3 regions of the Chryseobacterium sp. S90 genome follow, and region 3 is predicted to be linked to each of the others. Evidence: riboswitches for the same ligand, from Rfam matches in the RefSeq annotation. Region 3 holds a riboswitch; each other region holds the start of a gene.
What was found. A riboswitch is a leader RNA that binds a small molecule or an ion and turns the genes downstream of it on or off. The one in region 3 is predicted to bind S-adenosylmethionine.
Positions count from the first base shown of each region.

Region 1: it holds a riboswitch for S-adenosylmethionine, as region 3 does, so the genes downstream of both, ACLMCG_RS13755 (SusC/RagA family TonB-linked outer membrane protein) here and ACLMCG_RS21390 (alpha/beta fold hydrolase) in region 3, are expected to answer to the same signal.
Region 2: it holds a riboswitch for S-adenosylmethionine, as region 3 does, so the genes downstream of both, ACLMCG_RS18525 (TonB-dependent receptor plug domain-containing protein) here and ACLMCG_RS21390 (alpha/beta fold hydrolase) in region 3, are expected to answer to the same signal.

Region 1 covers NZ_JBLGCX010000004.1:381,836-385,122, reverse strand. Annotated here, with positions in the region: gene ACLMCG_RS13755 (SusC/RagA family TonB-linked outer membrane protein) at 1-1,341, opposite strand, end outside; SAM riboswitch class I at 1,425-1,523, opposite strand; gene ACLMCG_RS13750 (type II 3-dehydroquinate dehydratase) at 1,768-2,175, shown strand; gene pckA (phosphoenolpyruvate carboxykinase (ATP)) at 2,272-3,287, opposite strand, start outside.
Region 2 covers NZ_JBLGCX010000007.1:177,762-181,048, reverse strand. Annotated here, with positions in the region: gene ACLMCG_RS18530 (alpha-amylase family glycosyl hydrolase) at 1-975, shown strand, start outside; SAM riboswitch class I at 1,049-1,154, shown strand; gene ACLMCG_RS18525 (TonB-dependent receptor plug domain-containing protein) at 1,249-3,287, shown strand, end outside.
Region 3 covers NZ_JBLGCX010000010.1:117,132-120,418, forward strand. Annotated here, with positions in the region: gene ACLMCG_RS21385 (MGH1-like glycoside hydrolase domain-containing protein) at 1-825, opposite strand, end outside; SAM riboswitch class I at 1,014-1,120, shown strand; gene ACLMCG_RS21390 (alpha/beta fold hydrolase) at 1,187-2,131, shown strand; gene ACLMCG_RS21395 (ACT domain-containing protein) at 2,131-3,287, shown strand, end outside.

The DNA.
Region 1 (3,287 bases), on a different contig from region 3:
TCCGTTATAATTCACCAAATCAACAGAAAAACTCGTTTTGAATTTCAACTCCGGTAAGAAAGTGAATTCCATGAATCCTTTTCCTGAGAAATTATCTTCTTTATTTTCGTTTTTATCTAATGGCAGAGTTGCAGCTGCATTCTGATTCTGAAGCGCATTGGTAGGTCTATACTTTCCAAAATCATAAATCGGATTTCCATCAGCATCCAGAATATAAGTTCCGTCTGCATTTCTTTCATAATAAGGATAGAATGAAGGAATAAATCTTGCGGCATTGATGATATTGCTGGCCTTAGAATCTGAAGAAGTCGGCGCCTGTTGAATACTGTTTGTATAGCTTAAGTTCACCCCAACATTCAGCCATTTTTTTACTTCAGAATTGATCTTTAATCTGGTATTATATCTTTTAAATCCTGATTCAATCGCCATCCCTTTATCATCCAGATATCCCAATGAAAAGAAATAATTACTTTTTTCACTTCCTCCGCTGATATCAAGATCTACCTGATTTCTTGAAGCCACTCTCTGCAGGATATCTCTCCAGTCGTCATTCCAAAGTGGTGATGCACCTGGTAATAGTTTTCCATCTGTTCCTACTGGTTTTGGATAAGCAGTTCCGTATGGATTGATCCCAAGGGTGGATACAAGATTGTCTGTTGCCATCTGAGCTGCCTGTTGAGAAGACACTTTTCCAGACTGGTATCCGTTTCTCAAAGCTTCCCAATATAATTGAAAGTATTGATCTGTATTTACCTGTTCGTAATCTTTTACAGCTCTTCCTGAGAATCCCTGACTGATATTAAAATTAACTTTCGCTTCTCCTTTTTTACCTGATTTTGTGGTAATGATGATAATCCCGTTTGCTCCTCTTGATCCATAAAGCGCACTTGCTGTAGCATCTTTTAAAACACTGATGGATTCAATATCACTTGGGCTTATAGAGTTAATATTTCCGTCAAAAGGAATTCCGTCTACCACATATAACGGATCGCTGGAAGCGCTGATTGAACCGATTCCTCTGATCCTAATGGTAGAAACCGCACCAGGCTGCCCTGAAGAGCTGGTCGTCTGAATCCCGGCAACCTGCCCTTCCAATGCTTTAGTAATGTTGGTTACAGGTCTGTTATTGATTTTATCGCTGGAAATTGTAGCAACGGAACCGGTATAGCTGTTTCTCTTAGCTTTTCCATAAGCTACGACTACAACTTCGTCAATTTCTTTTTCATGAAGACTATCCTTTTTCGGCTTGGAATTCTGCGCATGTACACTGGTAACTCCCAGAAAAAATGCAGCAACCGGAGGAATCCAGGCTTTTGAAGTGAATAAGTTTTTGCTAATCATAATCAATTTTATTTATCATATATTAAAATTTTGCCCTTTGCAGAAAAGTCAGCAAAGGGCATCGATAAATACGACAAACCAAATGCTTATTTTTCCTTAAAAGGCTGAACGTAACACCTTGCCCAATGGGTAGGTTGTCAAGATTTCATAGGGTCAGTTCCCTCCATCTTTCTTTATAAGCCGATCGAAATATGGTTGCAAAGCTAAAAACTTTTAGTCTACAAAACAAGTAGACTTATTATTTTTTCATGATAAATTTTCAAAAATTAACATAAGATTTTAATAAAACCCATTACACTAAGGAGTTGCCTCCATTATCATTTTATTAAATATGACAAATATCATTATTAATAATCCAATTGAATAAAAAGTAATCTGTGCTGAAATTTTTGATCATTAATTAAAAAAAGTTTTTAATTTTATAGTATGAAAGTTTTAATAATAAACGGACCTAACCTCAACCTGTTAGGCACCAGAGAGCCTGAAATCTATGGAAATGTTTCTATGGAAAGCTATTTGGAAATTTTAAAATCCGAGTTTCAATCTCATGAATTAAAATATTATCAGTCAAATATTGAAGGAGAGCTTATCAACAGGCTTCAGGAAGATGACTTTGATGCCGTCGTGATTAATCCAGGAGCTTTTACCCATTATTCTTATGCAATAGCTGACTGTTTGAAAAACATTAGAAAACCAAAGGTTGAAGTTCATATCAGTAATATCTACAAAAGAGAAGAATTCAGGCAGAAATCTGTGACAGCAGCTAATACGGATGCAGTTTTATCTGGTTTTGGAATGGACGGATATAGATTGGCTTTATTAAGTTTAAAATAATTTTTCGATTTATATTCTTCCTATAGATTGCACAGCATATATAAAAAATAAAAAGCCTCATCAATGATGAGGCTTTTTGTATGCTATTAATAACTATTAGATAGTTTGTTCCTGTAATTGAGGTCCTGAAGCAACTAATTTCTTACCTTCCTCAGTATCACAGTACTGTTCAAAGTTCTTGATATATCTTGAAGCAAGATCTTTTGCTTTTTCTTCCCATTCTGAAGCACTCTCGTAAGTATCTCTAGGATCTAAAATACCTGTAGAAACATTTGGCAATTCAGTAGGAATCTCAAGGTTCATAATTGGAACCTGAGTTTTAGGAGCATTATCGATAGAACCATCAATGATTGCATCAATGATTGCTCTTGTATCTTTCAGAGAGATTCTCTTTCCAGTGCCATTCCAACCTGTGTTCACCAAATAAGCTTTAGCACCATGTTCCTGCATTTTACCGATCAATGTTTTAGAATACATTGTTGGGTGTAATGTAAGGAATGCTTCCCCAAATGCCGGAGAGAAAGATGGCTGAGGTTCAGTAATTCCTCTTTCTGTTCCTGCCAATTTTGATGTATAACCGCAAAGGAAGTGGTATTGAGCCTGATCTTCATTCAAGATAGAAACCGGAGGAAGTACTCCGAATGCATCTGCAGAAAGATAAACGATCTTTTTCGCATGACCAGCCTTAGATGGTAATACAATTTTGTTAATATGATAAATTGGATAAGAAACTCTTGTATTTTCTGTGATAGATCCGTCTGTATAATCTGCTACTCCATTGTTCACAACAACGTTTTCAAGAAGTGCATCTCTCTTGATGGCAGCGAAGATATCCGGTTCTTTTTCTTCTGATAAGTCGATAACTTTAGCATAGCATCCACCTTCATAGTTGAATACTCCGTTGTTATCCCAACCATGCTCGTCATCACCGATAAGGTATCTTTTCGGATCTGCAGACAAAGTAGTTTTACCTGTTCCTGAAAGACCAAAGAATAAAGCTACATCACCTTTTTCTCCTACGTTAGCAGAACAATGCATTGAAGCCATCCCTTTTAATGGAAGGTAATAGTTCATCATCGCGAACATCCCTTTTTTCATCTCACCTCCGTACC
Region 2 (3,287 bases), on a different contig from region 3:
ATGGGATATAAAGACAACAGTAATTATGACAGAATGAATCATAGTCTTCATGGTTTTACCAATATGCGCGCTGTAGGATATGGAGAAAGTCATGATGAAGAAAGGCTGATGTTTAAAAACCTTGCCTATGGAGCTGTTAATGGAAGTTACGATGTTAAAAATCTTAATACAGCTCTTGAAAGAATGAAAACTTTCGGATCGACTTTCTTTACCATTCCCGGCCCGAAAATGATCTGGCAGTTTGGCGAATTGGGATATGAGTTCAGTATCAACAGATGTGCTGACGGTAGCATCAATAACGGGTGCAGAACCGATGAAAAACCAGTTGCATTCACTTTAAACTACGATACTAACGTCAACAGAAAAGCTGTGTATGATACATGGGCGAAAATAATCACGATCAGAAATAGCCATCAGATTTTTAAAACTAAAACGTACAGTATAGAATCCAATAACCTGACTAATGATCCAAATGGATTGATCACGAGAATTTATCTGTATGATGCGGCTATAACAACCGGAATAAAAAATGTAGTGGTATTAGCCAATTATGATACCTCTGCAAAAAATGTTGTTCCATACTTCCCTTACACAGGGCAATGGCAGAATCTGATGGATGACAGTATCCTGAATGTAGCTTCTACCACGACTCCGATAACTTTACAACCGGGAGAATTCAGAATTTTCGGAAATTATGTAGGTGCTCTGTCAACAACAGATCCAAACGCTGTACATAAATTATCGCTTCAGATTGCGGATAATCCGATACAAAACGGAGTCGCAAAATTAATTTTTAATAAAGCGAAAAACGGAGAAATTTTGATTTTTGATATGACCGGTAAGAAACTGGATTCATTCAAACTGAATAAAGAAAACGGAACTTATGAAGTAAAAATCAATTATCCTGCAGGAACTTATCTGGTTCAGCTGAAATCAGAAACAGGAACTGCCATTCAAAAGATGATTGTTAAGTAAAAAAGAAAGCAGATTTGCAGTACAGCAGATCTGCTTTTTTGTATATTTAAAAAATTAGTCTACTTTTGCAGTAGATTTATCAAGAAAGGTGGAGGGATTTGGCCCAAAGAAACCTTAGCAACCTGCACGATTCCAGAAGTGTAAAGGTGCTAATTCCAACCCTGAGGGGGAGATAAGTGAAGTCAATATTCTTATATGAATTCCATTTCTTGAAGTCTTGTATATCTGCGGAAATATCCGTCAGACTGTTATTATTAATTGGCAAGAACAAAAATGAAAAAATTAAGTACAGCGGTATTATTGCTCGGGGCAATTTTGGTGGCTGCTCAGGAAAACGAGGAAAAAGGAAAACAAATCGAAGATATTATCATCGTTGGAAACCGTAATGTCAAAAGAACAAAACTGGAAACACCGGTTCCTGTAGATGTTATCAATATTGACAAAATCCAAAGGAGTTCTCCGCAAATGACGGCTCAGGATCTTCTGAATTATGTGATCCCATCCTTTAATGCTGTGAGGCAGTCTGCTTCTGATGGTACAGAACATATTGATCCTGTAACTTTAAGAGGAATGGGTTCTGATCAGGTTCTCGTATTGCTGAATGGGAAAAGAAGACATACAACCTCTTTGGTCAACTATCAGAATACCGTGGGAAATGGTTCTGTAGGAACAGATCTGAGCACAATTCCTGTCATTGCTATTGATAGGATAGAAGTGTTAAGAGACGGTGCGGCAGCACAATACGGATCTGACGCCATTGCAGGAGTCATCAATATTATTCTTAAAAAAAATGCAGGAGCTTCAGCAAGCCTTACTTACGGATTGACCGGGAGAAATGATGGGGATACTTATCAGGCGGGAGTCAATTATGGAACTTCATTAGGAAAAAAAGACGGGTATATCAACCTTTCCCTGCAATTAAGCCACAGAGGAAAAACTACAAGAACTCAAAATCACGATCTGGATATTTTCGGAGATAATTTCGCTTATGAATTTGCTGGTGATGCTGAAGCCGTAAAAGCTGCCAGAGCTGCGGATGATGCAGAAATTGCAAAAAGAGGATTAACCCGTGATGATTTTAATTTTCAAATCGGAGATGCCCAGATCAGACAAGGGCAGTTGTTTTTCAATTCAGAATACCCTTTTAACGATAATTTTAAAGTATATTCTTTCGGAGGCTTCAGTATTAAAGAAGGAAAAGGATTTGGTTTCAGAAGACTGCCGAGCGAAAAATCTAATGTAGTTTCATCCATTTATCCGAATGGTTTTCAGGCCGCTCTTGGATCTCAGGTATATGATATTTCCTATGCTGTAGGTGCAAAATATAATGTCAATGACTGGTTATTTGATTTAAGCAATACATTCGGCAGCAATACCTTCAATTATAACGTAAGCAACACCAATAATGCTTCTCTGGGAGCAAAATCGCCAACTCGGTTTTATGCAGGAGCGCATAGTTTCCTTCAGAATACAGTGAATCTTGATGTTTCCAAAAATATAAACCGCTTCAATATCGCTTTCGGGGGTGAATTCAGATTTGAACAATACCAGATCAAAGCAGGGGATGAAGCTTCTTACACCCAATATGACATTAATGGAAACATTGCGACGGAAGGATCAACAGTGCTTGGTGCGGGAGGGTCTCAATCTTTTATCGGATTTTCTCCAAACAATGCTTTGAAAAAAGACAGGCATTCAACGGCTGTATATGTAGATGTTTCGTATGATTTAGATAAAAAATTAAATATTGATGCCGCTGCCAGATTTGAAAATTATTCAGATTTCGGAAATACCTTGAATGGAAAACTTGCCGTCCGATATGAGTTCGTAAAAAATTATGCAGTAAGAGCAGCGGTTGGGACAGGGTTCAGAGCGCCTTCACTTCAGCAGCAGTATTTCAATAATTCGTACGCAGATATTTCTACTTCCGGCTCAAAGATTGTTACTAAAGGAATATTCAGTAATGATAGCGAAGCTGCCAGAATTCTTGGATTTGATAAACTCAAACAGGAAACTTCTATCAACGCGAGTGCTGGATTTACGCTGAAACCTTTAAACAACTTGACGATCGCCATTGATGGATACTGGATTAAAGTGAAAGACAGAATTGTGATTACCAGCAATATTACAGACTCAAGGTTAGATCAGTTTAAGGTAGAAAGCGGAAGATTTTTCGCCAATGCTATTGATACAGAAACAAAAGGAGTAGATGTAGTGGTTTCCTATGACTGGATTCTTGGGAATGGAAAATTAAATATGAATCTTGCCGGAAATTACACAGAAACAAAAATTACAGACTTTCATTTTCCGGA
Region 3 (3,287 bases):
AATAATAAAATCATTGATGCCATCTTTGAAATAAGTATTCTCTGTTTTAGGAGTTCCGTAAAGCCTAGATGTATTGGTTTCATTATCACAAAATACACTTTGTGCATTTGAATTTCGCGAATAGACTTTTTTGATCGAAATACTGTCGTGTCCTATATTGATACTTCCGTCATGAGAAGCATTGAGCTCTGCCTTATAAGTGTTATATCCCCATTTCCAATTATTTCTGAACCACGCAGTGGGTGCTACGACAATAGGAGCATCATGCTGGCTTCGGTTACAGACGGTGACTCTGGCCAGGATATCGTTGTGATCAGCTTTACAGTATTCAATGAAAATATCGAAATATTCATCATTATCAAAAATTCCGGTATCGAAAATCTCATATTCAGGTTCCTTTTTACTGCGTCTTCCATTTTCAGCAAGAAGGTCATCATATGGAAACTCGTTGATGGGGTATTTATACACCATTTTCATATAGCTGTGAGTAGGTGTATTATCCAGATAATAAAAGATTTCTTTAATGTCTTCACCATGATTCCCCTGTGGGTTACTCAATCCGAAGAACCGTTCTTTTACCATTTTATCTTTCTTGTTCCAGAATGAAAAAGCAAAACAGAATAACTGTTTTACATCAGAAATTCCGGCGATGCCTTCCTCACCCCAACGGTAAGCATAACTTTCAGCGTTATTATGATTGGTGAAATCCCAGGCATTCCCGTTTGAGCTGTAATCTTCACGTACATTTCCCCACTGCCGGTTGCTTACATAAGGGCCCCAGTTTTTCCATTTGGTATCTTGTAATCTTTCTTTTTCGGCGGTCATATCTCATCATTTTTCCATACGAAGTTAGTTTTTTTGAAAAATAATTCCAATTTTTTTCATCTGAACAATTATTAATATGCTTTTGGAATACTTGTATTTAAGAGCTTTTTTAAATATTAAAATAATTTTTTTTTGAAATTAAAAGAAAAGAACTACCTTTGCACCATTCGTTCATTTAAATATTGAAAATGTTATCAAGAAAGGTTGAGGGATTAGACCCTATGAAACCTTAGCAACCCTTTGCGCAAGCAAAGAAGGTGCTACGTTCTACCAAAGTATTTTGGACAGATAACTTACTGAAGTTCTTTTCAGCCATTTCCTGTGGCATTTTCAATTGTATTTGTATAAAAATATAATAGAATTGAAAACAGAACTAAACTATATAAATCTTTCGTATCAAACCAATTCCCAAAAGGAATACCATATCCCGTTAAGCTATCAGCTTTTTGGGAAAGATCTGTTTACAGCACCCATTATTTTAATCAATCATGCTCTTACCGGAAACTCAGAGGTATCAGGAGAAAAAGGCTGGTGGAAACAATTGGTGGGAGAAAATCAGATTGTTGATACTGATCAATACACTGTTCTGTGTTTCAATATACCCGGAAACGGTTATGACGATTTTTTAATTGAAGACTATGAAGATTTCACACCTTCAGATATCGCAGCGATATTTTTAAAAGGACTTGAAACTTTACATATCAAAAGCTTATATGCCATTATTGGAGGCTCTCTGGGAGGAGGGATTGCCTGGGAAATGCTTGCCAAGCAGCCGGATCTCGCAGAAATATTTATTCCTATAGCCTGTGATTACAGGACACATGACTGGCTTCATGCACAGTGTCTGGTTCAGAAATTTTTATTGAATGATAAAGAGGAACCATTACAGAAAGCAAGAATTCATGCTATGTTGTGTTACAGAACGCCACAGTCGCTCAATGACAGATTTCAAAACCAATATAACCAGGACAAACAACGCCTGGAATCTGAAGACTGGTTGGTTTATCATGGTAACGCGCTAAACGAAAGATTTAGTTTAAAAGCGTACAAACTGATGAATCATCTCTTGATGAATATTAATGCTGATGAAACGGCACTGGAGAACATACAGGCACGAATGCACATGATCTCTGTAGATACAGACTTATTCTTCCCGGCTTCTGAAATCCGAATGTGTTTTGAAAACTTAAAAGAGAAAAATAAGGATGTTTCTTATCACGAGATCCAATCTATACACGGGCACGATGCCTTCCTAATGGAATATCAACAATTAAATAATATCATTAAAAACATTTTACAGAAGTAATGAAAAATGCTAACGAAATAAAATTTTTGAAGAACAGATCAATCGTCAAATTTGAAGGAGAAGATTTCCTGGGAGAAATCGGGATTGACGGACGAATTTTTAAAGCGCTTACTTTAGCGCGTATCAGTGTAGGGGTAATCTCTCAACAGGCGATAGAAAACGGAATTTCTATTCTGGTTCAGGAAATTGATGCTGAGAAAGCAGTCGCTTGTCTTATTGATGAGTTTGAAGCAGAAAGAAAATCTGGAAAAGTTTCCCAGATCTACAGTATCAATAATGTTTCTGTCATCGGTTTTGTGGCAGAAGATTTCAATAAAGTTTTTGCTGAGCTGGCAAGAAACAATGTTTTCCCATTATTACTGAATCAGGTTGCAGGAGAGAACAGAGTAAACATCGTAGTAACTTCTTCACAGGACGAAAAAACAAAAAACATTATAGAATCTGAAATTTTCAAGAAGCCAAAGACCGTCCATCTGGCGATCATAGGACATGGAAATGTAGGAAAGACTTTGATACAACAGGTACTGGAATCTTCTGAAGAGATTAAAAGACGTAAAAAAATAGACCTTAAAGTAGTGGCGGTGGCCAATTCAAAGAAAATAGCCTTCAATAAAAAAGGATTTGATGCAAATTGGAACGATGAGGTTTTAACTGCAGAACATCCTTCAAGTGTTCAGGAGCTCATTAATTTTTCCAACGAGAACCAGCTGGAAAACCTTATCGTTGTGGATAACACGGCAAGTAAGGATTTTGTGAAAAACTATCACGCTTTGGCAGAAAACGGATTCGATCTGGTTTCCTCAAACAAGATTTTTAATACCCTTCCGATTGAAGAATACAGAAAACTAAGATATACGTTGAATAAAAACAACAGACGTTATCTCTATGAAACCAATGTGGGTGCGGGATTACCGTTAATTGATACCATCAAATTATTACACCTTTCAGGAGAAAATATCACAAGAATTAAAGGAGTATTCTCCGGAACATTAAGCTATGTGTTCAACAATTTTTCTTTAAGAGACGATAAATTTTCAACCATCATCAATGAAGCTTTGGAGAAAGGATATACAGAACCGGATCCAAGAGAAGACCTGTCAGGAAATGATGTAGCAAGAAAATTATTGATTTTGGCCAGAGAATTAGACTTAATCAA